DNA from 2 places in the Neobacillus sp. KR4-4 genome. Region 1 is predicted to be linked to the other one. Evidence: riboswitches for the same ligand, from Rfam matches in the RefSeq annotation. Region 1 holds a riboswitch; the other holds the start of a gene.
The links. Region 1 has a riboswitch for FMN ahead of ribE (riboflavin synthase). Riboswitches for the same ligand answer to the same signal wherever they lie in the genome.
Positions count from the first base shown of each region.

Region 2: another riboswitch for FMN. It lies ahead of ACE198_RS12010 (ECF transporter S component); the one in region 1 lies ahead of ribE (riboflavin synthase).

Region 1 is NZ_JBHHJU010000010.1:116,235-122,288, reverse strand. Features, by position in the region: cobalamin riboswitch at 130-321, opposite strand; gene ribH (6,7-dimethyl-8-ribityllumazine synthase) at 382-852, opposite strand; partial or broken gene ribB (3,4-dihydroxy-2-butanone-4-phosphate synthase) at 909-1,529, opposite strand; gene ribE (riboflavin synthase) at 1,554-2,213, opposite strand; FMN riboswitch at 2,365-2,513, opposite strand; gene ACE198_RS12615 (GyrI-like domain-containing protein) at 2,641-3,111, opposite strand; gene ACE198_RS12610 (hypothetical protein) at 3,367-3,570, shown strand; gene ACE198_RS12605 (YwbE family protein) at 3,563-3,760, shown strand; gene ACE198_RS12600 (cold-shock protein) at 3,858-4,058, opposite strand; gene ACE198_RS12595 (Cof-type HAD-IIB family hydrolase) at 4,185-4,934, opposite strand; gene ACE198_RS12590 (spore germination protein) at 5,141-5,407, shown strand; gene ACE198_RS12585 (spore germination protein) at 5,428-5,670, shown strand; gene ACE198_RS12580 (Hsp20/alpha crystallin family protein) at 5,683-6,054, shown strand, end outside.
Region 2 is NZ_JBHHJU010000009.1:172,513-178,566, forward strand. Features, by position in the region: gene sigX (RNA polymerase sigma factor SigX) at 89-640, shown strand; gene ACE198_RS12000 (hypothetical protein) at 615-1,790, shown strand; gene ACE198_RS12005 (peptidoglycan DD-metalloendopeptidase family protein) at 1,962-2,708, shown strand; FMN riboswitch at 2,819-2,952, shown strand; gene ACE198_RS12010 (ECF transporter S component) at 3,120-3,704, shown strand; gene ACE198_RS12015 (ferredoxin) at 3,816-4,064, opposite strand; gene ACE198_RS12020 (YpbB family protein) at 4,321-5,358, shown strand; gene ACE198_RS12025 (RecQ family ATP-dependent DNA helicase) at 5,358-6,054, shown strand, end outside.

The DNA.
Region 1 (6,054 bases):
TAAACAAAATACGGGATAACAACAAAAAACATCTCCAAAATGAAATGGAGATGTTGGTATGATAGATTCAGGTTACTAGCATAAGTAAATAGAGTCTAGCCTTCAACACCTTCCTATCCTCGTAGGTTATTGGCGCACAAGAATTAGGCAGGTTTCCTGGCTCATGATCATCGCTTCCTATGCCTTCCCATCGTATACGACAGTGACACAATATAGGTTGCTCCCATTTACAGTGGCGGGACCGCGTTGGCTTATACCAACTTCCCTTTTAAGCTTAAAATCATCTGAGAAGATTTTAGCACCTAAATTTAAAATAATATTTTTTTGTTATTTTTATTATAGAAAATAAGAAAAGATTTGTATATGATTTTTTACAACAAGTTATTGCTCAATACTTCTGCATAAATTTGCCATTTCAATTGCCGCCGTTGCTGCATCCCAACCTTTATTTCCTGCCTTTGTACCAGCTCGTTCAATGGCTTGTTCGATTGAATCCGTTGTTAACACTCCAAAAATAACAGGAATGCCACTTTTCAAATTGATCGCAGAAACACCCTTTGCTACTTCATTACAAACATAGTCAAAATGTGGAGTTGAACCGCGAATGACCGTTCCAAGTGTAATAACTGCATCGTATTTATTACTATTGGCCATTTTTTGAGCGATTAATGAAATCTCAAATGCCCCCGGAACCCACGCAAGGTCCACATCTGACTCGCTAACTCCATGTCTTTTAAGTGCATCCTGTGCACCGCTTAATAATTTACTAGTAATAAATTCATTGAAACGTCCAACAACTATTCCAATTTTTAACCCAGAACCAACTAAATTTCCTTCAAAAATATTTCCCATGTGTATGCCTCCATCAATTGTTTTGTGTAGTTGAGCTTTAGAGCGGTAATCTATGCTTCCCGCTTAACCATTCGTTCATTTTTCATTCTATATTCAACTAGATCTTTAATCGTAATCATTTTAAGGTTCATTCTCTCTGCAATTTTAAAAAGATCAGGAACGCGGGCCATCGTTCCATCCTCATTCATAATTTCACAAATAACCCCTGCAGGCTTCGCACCGCATAATTTGGCAAGATCAACAGCTGCTTCTGTATGCCCATTTCTATTCAGAACTCCACCTTGTTTAGCAACGAGTGGAAAAATATGTCCTGGTCTTAAGAAATCACCGGCTTCTGATTCGGGGTCAACCATACTCAAAACTGTTGCGGATCTTTCAAAAGCAGAAATGCCAGTGGTAGAGAATTTATGATCGATACTGACAGTAAAGGCAGTTCGTTTCGGATCTGTGTTGTTGGTAACCATTGGATGTAAGTCAAGCTTATTAGCTAAATCCTCGTCAATAGGCACACAAATTAGGCCTCGGCCGTGAGTGGCCATAAGATTTATGACCTCAGGTGTAGCTTTTTCAGCAAGGGAAATAAAGTCCCCTTCATTTTCCCTGTCCTCGTCATCACAGACAATGATAACCTTACCTTCCTTTAGGTCCGATAATGCTTCATCAATTGTATTAAACACAGTTACCTCCCCTTTCAATTTTATTTAAAAAAATCCATGCTCTTCTAAAAAATTAGCGGTTATCCCCTTGCTGCTTTTTTGCGGAGGTTGATTAGAAAAATTAGTTATAAAATGACCAACATATTTTCCTATCATATCGCATTCTAAGTTTACAATATCCCCTGAACCCTTCTGTCCAAGAATCGATTCTGACAATGTATGCGGGATAATGGATAATGTAAAACTATTCTCCGAAACAGCAAATACGGTTAAGCTTGTCCCATCCACCGCTATCGACCCTCTTAAGATTACATATCGCAATAATTCCTCTTCGGCTTCAATCTCATAGTAAATCGCATTTTCAAGTGATTGTTTACTTTTTATTACACCTGTTCCGTCAATATGTCCTGAAACGAAATGACCGCCAAACCTTCCACCCGCTGCCATAGCCCGCTCAAGATTTACTTTGGACCCTCGTTTTACCATACTTAAACTGCTAGCTCTGACCGTTTCCGGCATCACATCTACTGTGAACAGTTTACCCGTAAAGGATGTAACCGTCAGACAAACCCCATTAACCGCAATACTGTCCCCAAGATGGACATCGTTTAGTATTTTATTCGCTTCTATGTTCAATACAAACGACTCGCCAGTCCGCTGGATGTTTGCGACTACGCCAATTTCTTCAATAATTCCAGTAAACATATTGTCCAAACTCCTTACTATGTTTCCCTTTGATTCTGCCCAAAAAATTAAAAAAGACCCTAAAGACAGTTTGTCATCAGGGTCTTGAAAAAAAGACAATAGAAAATAAAGGCTTAAAAATAGGTACACTTCACCCTATTGTTAATCCTGTCTTTTCCTTCTCCCATCCAGACTTTAACTGTCGGCCCTGGAGTTTCACCAGATCCACCGCTTAACATATTAATGTTAACCGGGTCACGGACTAAGAAGCATAGCTTCATCACCGCCGGTTAGGAATTTCACCTGACCCCGAAGGAAATTATTTAAATATATACTTATATGTTATGACATTTCATTCTAATAGTAAAGCTATTAGCTTAACTATATTGCACTAAAAACACAATTAATAACCAGAACTTAGCTTACCGTCATAATTTTACCAACTTATTTATTGTTTATAAGTCTTTACAGGTAAATAAATATCAAAATGTAATTCACCAGTCTCATTTTGATGTTTATGCTCTTCTTTATACACTTCCAAACTTAGGGCATTGTGATCATGTTCATATCCATATTCTTCCATCCAGGCATAGATTTGTTTATATGTACTTTCCACTGTTTCATGACTTCCTTGATGTGTAGCAAATACATAATTTTTACTTGGAATCGTAAAACCAACCATACCATCTGGGATTTCCTCAATTTTTTCAACTGGAGTTGTAACATAATAAGTAAATTCTGTTTCTCTGCTGTGAAAAGGTGCGATCAAAACAGGGTCTTTGGTTTGATATGATACTTCTTCTAGCCGATCTATCATCTTTTTAAATAGACCTGGGAGTGTACTGATTTGTGAATAAGTTCCGTTCCATGAAATTCCAACAACCTTCATTTCTTCTTTTTCTATTACTTGGATACTCATGCTAATCCCCCTTTTGAATTATCATATTAATATAATTCTCACCGTCACTCTTAAACTCCTGCAAAAATAATTCGACTAAATTCATTCCAAATCGTCCACACATGTATAGGTATTAAAATTAACGGACGTTATTCCAAAAATGAGAAATAACGTCCAAATTTTTTTAACTATCTTTTTTTAAATGATGTCGTAAATTTTATTATTTGGATGAAAATAGCATATAATGGACTTAGCACATTAATAGGAGGATTTTTTATGAGTAATGAAAATCAAACAAATCCACAGGAAGAACCCAAGAAGAAAATAAGTCTACAAGAAGCGATGAAACAACAACTGCAAAATAAGAAGAACAAATCTGCCGGAGGAACTTCAAGTTCAAACAACTCGATGGCAACTAAAAAGCTGCAAAGCCAGCAAACGAAAAAAGTAAGTAATTCGCGGAGAAAAATGGGTGTCTAGTGGTCAGAATCGAGTAGATATTTCCCCAGGTGCACTCGTCAAAATTGTCCTAAAAGCAGATCAACGAAGCGGGAAACTAACAGAGGGGACCGTCAAGGATATATTAACAAAGTCCAGTTTTCATCCTCACGGCATAAAGGTCAGGCTTACGGATGGACAAGTTGGCAGAGTTAAGGAAATAAATAATTAGTTTAGAAAGTCCTCTTTGCACAATGATGCAAAGTGGGCTTTTTTAATGGAAGTAAAAAACAGACCCAAAAGGCTTGGGTCTGTTTATTGGCGGGTCATTATGATTTACGGACGTTTACTGCTTGTGGTCCACGTTGGCCACTTTCAATTTCAAACGTTACCTCTTGACCTTCGTCTAATGTTTTGTATCCTTCGCCTTGAATAGCAGAAAAGTGAACAAATACATCTTCTCCACCTTCACGCTCAATGAATCCAAAACCTTTTTCACTGTTAAACCATTTTACTTTACCTGATTCCATTCTTTGTAGCCTCCTAGCATGTAACTATTACATGTAAATTGCAAATTGATTGCATAATTATTTTTACCCATTTCCTTTTTACCTATACCATAACAATTTTAAAAATTTTAATTGGATATAAAATCTTTATAAAACCCATTTGTGGATTGCTTTTGCAACTCCGTCTTCCTCATTTGTGGTAGTTACCCAATCCGCTGCTTCTTTCACAAGATCTTGTGCATTTCCCATTGCAACTCCCATGCCAGCTGCCTTGATCATCGCCAAATCATTAAGACTATCACCTACGGCCATTACATTTTTCATATCCAATCCCAGCCTGTTACAAACAATCTCCAGACCCTTCGCTTTATTAATACCGGCCGTATTCACTTCAATATTTTTCAACGTAGAATTACTAAGTTCAAATTCACCTTTTGCCTGTAATTCTTTCATGATTATCTCTCTGGTTTCATCATCATCGATATTAAAGCCAAATTTCATCCATTCTAAAGTATGCAAGTCCTCCGGCATTTCATTATGCCAATTGCGTTCCGTGCTAATCGCCCAAAACTTAGTCTTATGTTGCAGCGATAACCTCCACATCCACTCAACAAGTTCAGACTTTACCAAGTTCCTCTCTACTAATTGACGTTGATCATCCCATATTTCACTACCATTAACAGTGACTAAATAAGAATCAAGCTCCAATGAATCAGCATGCTCTCTGCTCGTCAAAAGTGAACGGCCTGTACTAAGAACCACATAGATTCCTTTTTCCTTAGCAGCTTTGATGGCTTCACGATTTGCTTCCGATACCTGTCCTTTATTATTTAAAAGCGTACCATCCATATCGAGTGCAACTAGTTTGACTTCAATGTCATTATTAATATTATCCATATGTATATCAAGCTCCCTTCCATACTTTTCCTATAATAAGATAACATCATTTCTAAAAACTAATCAAACATTAAGTTTACATAATATAGTTATAATAAATACTCTGACAAGTATCTTGCAATTTTCTTATAATCCTTTAATAAGTAACCTATAGGCGCTCTATTGCATATAGTACCCATAAGCCAAGAATAGAAAGGTGTTTAATGATGCCATCGGTTGTTATCAATTTATATTATCTAAAAATAAACAGTATTTCGGGCAATGGCTCCATAACTATAGGGGAAGCATCTCATAACAGTCCCACAGCCAATAGTAAATTACAAGGAATTAATGCTTCATATGGAGATACTTCACCAACTGAGGCAATGATGGAAAACCTGTTAAATGATCCAGACGTTAATGATCAAACCTCTATTGGAACTACTGATTCTACTAATGTCAATACACCAATTCAACCTGTACCACCAATCTAAAATTATAGGAGTTATCTGATATGCCATATCAAATAAATATTTTAAATTTCAAGATAAATGGAGCCACCCAAAACGGGAATGTTGATATCGGTCCTACTGTGCATAACAGCCATACTGCAAATAGTAAATTTGTGGGAGCAAATTTCACTTTAGGTGATTTATCACCAGCCACTTCTTTAATGTCCTCAGGCAATATAGATACAGATATTAGTGATCAGGATCAAATAGCTAACCCATCTATGCCTATAGCTAATCAAATTTAAAGGAGCAGCAATATGGATATAGAAAAAATGAGAAGATGGCTAGAGATTACTAACGAGTATAGAGAGAGCAATTTTTGGTCTAGCGTACTAAAGCAAAAACAACCAGATGAATTTTTTAGAGAAGTATCGCTTAATCCAAAATTTGACTTATACCAAAATGATTATTATAACTTTATTATTTTTGAAATACCTGGGGTAAATCCAGAAGATGTTTCGCTTAGCTTAATTTCAAATAATCATTTAAAAATTAATGGCAGAATAAAACCTGTTTTACCTTTAGAAATGGAAATGAAGAGAGAACGTGAATATGGTGATTTTGAACGAGTAATTGACCTACCTGAACCAACACAGGCTCATTTAATACATTCACAAATTAATAATGGA
Region 2 (6,054 bases), on a different contig from region 1:
TCATTTTGTCACAAAAAAGTCTATATTTATAAGGTGAAACTTTTTATACATATAAATCGACTAATATTATGAACGGGGAGGGGAATGGATGGACTCCGTTTTCGATGAACTTTATCAAAAATACCATCACGACGTTTTTCAATTTCTATTTTATATGGTTAGAAACAAAGAACAAGCAGAGGATCTTGTCCAAGAGGTTTATATAAGGGTATTTAAATCCTATCGTCGTTTTGAAGGGAAAAGCAGTGAGAAAACATGGCTTTTTTCGATTGCGAGAAATGTAGCTATAGACTTTTTCCGAAAACAAAAAGGATGGAAAGGAAGATTACTGGAAAAATTCGATTGGTCAACTGATCAACTGAAAGACGGATATCCGATTCCAGAAGAAATTGCAGTACAAAGGGAAGAAATCAGATGGGTATATAATTGCCTCGAATATTGCACACTGGATCAAAGAGCTGTAATAATTCTACGGTATATACAAGATTTATCTATTTCTGAAACAGCCCAGGCACTAGGATGGACTGAAAGTAAGGTGAAAACTACACAACACCGTTCGTTAAAGGTATTGAAGAAGCATATGGAACTTTCTTATGAAAAGGAGGGATTAACTAGTGAAAAAGTCAGAGTGGAGCGATAAGCAGCTCGAAGAATTATTAAGGCAGATGCCTAAAATACAAGATGATCGCAATCCTCGTGACATTTACGAAAATCTTCCGATAAGAAAAAAGAAACCAAAACAATGGCTGGTACCTGGTCTTGCTACTGTTGCTGCCTTGCTCATTTTTTTTATCTTAATTCCTAAATTAATGGTCGGGCCACAATATTCAGAGGATCACGCTGGTCAAGAAAAATCATCTGTAGAGCGAGACATACAAAAGGCAGATGAAAATTCAACCATTGCATTGAAAAAGGAGGATGCAAGTCCAAAAGCAAGGACATTTTCAGGAGCGGATAAAACTCAAACTTCGAAAACGGCTATTTATGATGAAGAAGTGGGTGATGGAAAAGTATTAACCTACTGGATTCCTGACCCGCAAATACAAATCCTTGTACCCGTTTCAACAATAATTAATGATTCAAATGAGAAAACATGGCTGGAGTTATTTAATGAAAATATGGTGAATTTAAAGGAGCAGGAATGGGGATTAAGTGAATTCTATCCTCTTAGTGCTTCATTGAAACTTGATGAAAAAAATAATGCTATCTTAGTCGATGTTCCATCAAACCATCAGTATGGACAAGGATCAGCGACAGAAACAAATTTTATTAATGTTCTGAAAAAAGATATCTCCTCCAATAGTGATGTTAAAAAGATAAGATTTTCAACCAATGGAGAACCAGGTATTGAATTGGGGAATTATGGTCATCAAGACGAAGTGAGTGTACAGCAACAAAAGAATCATGCCTACTTCTTTTATTATTCTGAGGGTAATGATATACCCTTCTTAGTCCCATCTATAGAAAAATATGAAGATATTAAGAAGGCTGTTGAGGAAATGAAAAAGGATCAGCCCACACTAGGATTAAAGAGTTCACTTTTACCTGCACTTCCGATAAATGAGGTGTCTATTAAAAAGAAAACGTTATTTGTATCAATGGAGGATAATACTAGCCTTCAAGATGATCAATCAACAATCAACGCTTATGAGTCACTGTTATTAACAGCAAAAGAATTCGGATTAGAAAAAGTCTTTATTACGAACCCTCCAACAAAAAATCTTGGTCCATTTGACCTGTCAAAAGAGAACAAAGTACCGCTGGCTCCGAATCAACGGACATTACAATAATTTACTTAATCAACCGTTAAAGGTTGATTTTTTAATGAATATTATTTATCATTTCTCCAAATTATAACAAGTATGCCTAATCACTCCACCGATAAGGATTATGTTCTAAAGGTGAAAAATACTACATATTGTGTGGAGGAGGAAAAGAAATAAGGAGAGTGACTAAAGAAAATGCGAGATTACATAAAAAGGGTTATTATAGCCCTAATTATGGCGCTATGTGTCAGTTTGTTATTTTTAGGAGGAAAACATTCCGAAGCTAGTATGCAGGTTGATAAAGAGATTAAGGATGGATGGATATGGCCTGCAGATGGTATAGTTTCTGATACATATGGAACAAGGATGGGTAAGCATAAGGGAATTGATATCGCTGGAAAATTAAATACACCTGTACTAGCAGTTGCTGACGGACAGGTGGTGAAATCTTATTACTCTAATACATATGGAAACGTAGTGTTTATTAAACACCCAAGTCATTTAGTAACTGTCTATGCACATTTAAATAAGAGAAACGTGTTACAAGGACAAAAGATTAAGCAAGGTACAGTAATAGGAAAAATGGGGGAAACTGGACAAGCTACAGGGATACATCTCCATTTTGAAACGCATCAGCAAGAATGGAGATATGATAAGAAGTTTGCATTGGATCCAGAAAAGATATTAGGAAAAGCCGACACCGGGGAGACAGTACGCGGAGGGATTGCCGCAAGCAATGGCGTTGTATTAGAAGCGAGCTCACATATTAAATTCAATCATGAGGATAAAATCAAGGTGACAAACCAGCAATATATCGTCAAACAAGGTGATACATTGTATTCGATTTCGAGGGAAAAAAACATCTCGGTGACCCGGATTAAAGAGTTAAACCACCTTTCCACCGACTTGATCAAACCTAAACAAATATTGAATATACATTAATTTCATGCAGCAAGACCCGCAGACTATTTTCTGCGGGTCTTGTTACGTGAAACCTTTTACTTAACAAAAGATAAGTTCTGCAGTATAATTGAAATTGTAATTTAATATCGATCTATCTTCGGGGCAGGGTGAAATTCCCGATCGGCGGTATTTGAGTAAAACTCATAAGCCCGCGAGCCGTTTTATGGCAGGATTTGGTGAGATTCCAAAGCCGACAGTATAGTCTGGATGGGAGAAGATGGAGGTTCTGCAGACGTTCAAAAAATTTTATATTAATGAACGTTTATTAAGCGTGCCTTTGTAAACTCCCTTAAGCAAATTATTGCTGAGGGAGTTTTTATTTACATTGGTCTCGTCTGTTGCTGAACCTCTCTTCCTTAACGCGATGGATCAAAAAAAGGAGAGAGGAAGATGAAGAAAATGCAGAAAAAGAGGAAAATGAACGTTAGGGCTTATGTGTCAATAGGAATGCTAAGTAGTATTGCTTTTCTGTTAATGCTCATACAATTTCCGTTGCCGCTATTCCCAAATTTCTTGTTTGTCGATTTCAGTGACATTCCAGCATTAATTGCCACATTGATTTTTGGACCGATCGCAGGTATTTTAGTTGAGTTTTTTAAAAATGTCCTTAATTATATTCAGACAGGTAGTCAAACAGGAATTCCAGTGGGGCAGATAGCCAATTTCGTTGCGGGAATTGTTTTTATCCTGCCGACTTATTTTGTATATAATAGACTTAAGACTAGAAAAGGTATGACGCTAGCATTAATTTTTGGTACGGCAATCATGGCAGTTATGATGAGTATTTTAAACTACTTGGTAATTTTACCTGCATATACCGTTCTAATGGGCTTTCCAGATATGAGGAATTTAGTATTGCCAGCAATCTTACCATTTAACCTTTTAAAAGGAGTCATGATGTCCATCATCTTCATGCTTCTGTTCATACGGATGCAAGCATGGATCAATAAATTTACTACTATTAAAAGCGCCTAAGTAGCTAAAGGACAGGGGGAATCATTCCTCCTGTTTTATTTTGTAAACAAAAATAAAGGCCCCTCACCTAAATAGGAGAGAGGCAGTAGCTTAAACGTATTATCCTAAATATTACTCAAATTTAGTTGGATTGCCATCAAAAGCTTCGTCTGCTACTTTAATGGAATCAGTAGGACAGCCTTCGAAAGCATCCATCATGTCATCGATTAATACATCAGGAATTTCAACAATTCCTTCATTATCATCAAGTGTTACGTATGCGATACCTTCATCATCGTAATCATAGATATCTGGTGCTGCCGCGCCGCAAGCTCCACATGCAATGCATGTTTCCTTATCAACAATTGTGTACTTTGCCATGAAAAAAACCTCCCAGTAAATTAAAAAAATAAGACTCATTTCCATTATTAATATGAAAACGGATAACTCATATCTATTGTAAAACTGTATCGTCAACTTTTCAATAGAAAAATGCCTTTATTACTTTAGTTTATCCAAGTGTTTTGCTAAATCTTCCACATTTTTGGGCATCAAGATCCTTTATTTCATGGTAGAATAAAGAGAGAAAATGGTGTTTTTGGTCGAATATGTGCGAAATAAGTGATGGGAGGTTCGTATGCTCCAAATTGAATCCATCATTCTTTATAGTATAAAACAATTAAATAAGGAACGGACCATTTATTCGGTCTATCACCTTCTTAATGGAAAAAAGTCATCGCAAACTATCCAAGATGCCCATTTATTTTCGTTGAAAAGTTTTTTTGGGATTTATGAGCAATTATCCAGAGAATCTTTTGAAGAAATTATTCAATCGATGAGTGAAAAAAAGTGGGTAAAAAATATCGGAGAACAACGATTTATAGTTACGCTTCTTGGAAAAGAGCTTCTAGAAAAAACTCAACTGCCGAAGTATATTCAAGGCTGGAACTATCATCAAATGACCTCCTTATTTTGGGAAAGATTGTCCCTATTAGTACAGGTTATATCCAATTTAATGTTCGGAGAAACAAGATATACTCCCATCCAAAAAAACAAAGAAGTCCATACTTGGTTAAAATCCGCTCTAAAAAGTATTAATCTGCCTAGGATGGAAATGGGGACAACTTTTTATTCAGAATTAGAAGATTGTCTTGACGCGGGTAACGGGTTTGACCCTGCCATCTTAGTAATTCGGTTAACAGGTTTTCAACAAATTGGCTTGACCCCTCTTCAAGCAGCCAAACAGTTAAATATAAATTTTCACGACTACCAAATTGGTTTTACAAATACACTTCATTATTTATTGCGAAAAATTGAGAAAGATGGTTATAAGTTTAAAATTTTGCCTTTTTTAATTAAAGGTCTAATGAAAAATGATGAATTAACGTTATCTACCAGGAAAACACAAAGATTATTAAATCAAGGATATACACTTGATATGATTGCAAATATAAGGCACTTAAAATTAAGTACAATAGAAGACCATCTGGTTGAGTTAGCCTTAAATATGGAGAATTTCTCCATCGATACTTACGTAGATAAAGAATTACAAAATAAGATTTTAGAAATTTCACACCAAATAGCAACTAAACAGTTAAAGTTAATTCGAGAAAAGATTGTATCCGCAACATATTTTCAAATAAGACTAGTATTGGCGAAATATGGTGATAGATAATGGAACTAGAAAAAGTATTAATAGAACATTTTGGTTATCCAAGTTTTAAGACTGGACAAAAAGAGGTAATCACATCAATCTTGTCTGGCCATCATACATTGGCTATGCTCCCGACAGGAACAGGAAAATCATTGTGTTACCAACTGCCAGGGCTAATGTTAAAGGGGCAAATTTTAATAGTATCGCCACTCCTCTCATTGATGCAAGACCAAGTGGAACATTTTAAGAAATTTGGTGAAAAGAGAGTCATTGCGTTAAACTCCTTTCTTAGTGCAGATGAAAGGAAAAATGCACTTCATCAATTGAAACAGTATAAGTATATCTTCATCTCACCTGAAATGTTAATGATTCCTTTTATCCTTCGCAAACTACAAGAACTTACAATTTCATTGTTTGTAGTCGATGAAGCTCATTGTATTTCCCAATGGGGCTTTGACTTTCGGCCAGATTATTCAAAACTAGGTGAAATTAGAAAAAAGTTTGGCGACCCACTCACACTTGCACTGACTGCAACTGCTACCAAAAAAGTAAGAGAGGACATCATTCGTTCACTTGATTTGGATGAAATTAAAAAAATAGAGTCCACAATTGACAGGCCAAATATCGGTTTTTATGTTAAAGAATTATTAGAATTCCGCGAAAAGCAAGGGGCTGTCTGTGAGCTTGTTGCCAATTTGCAAAAGCCTGGGATTATTT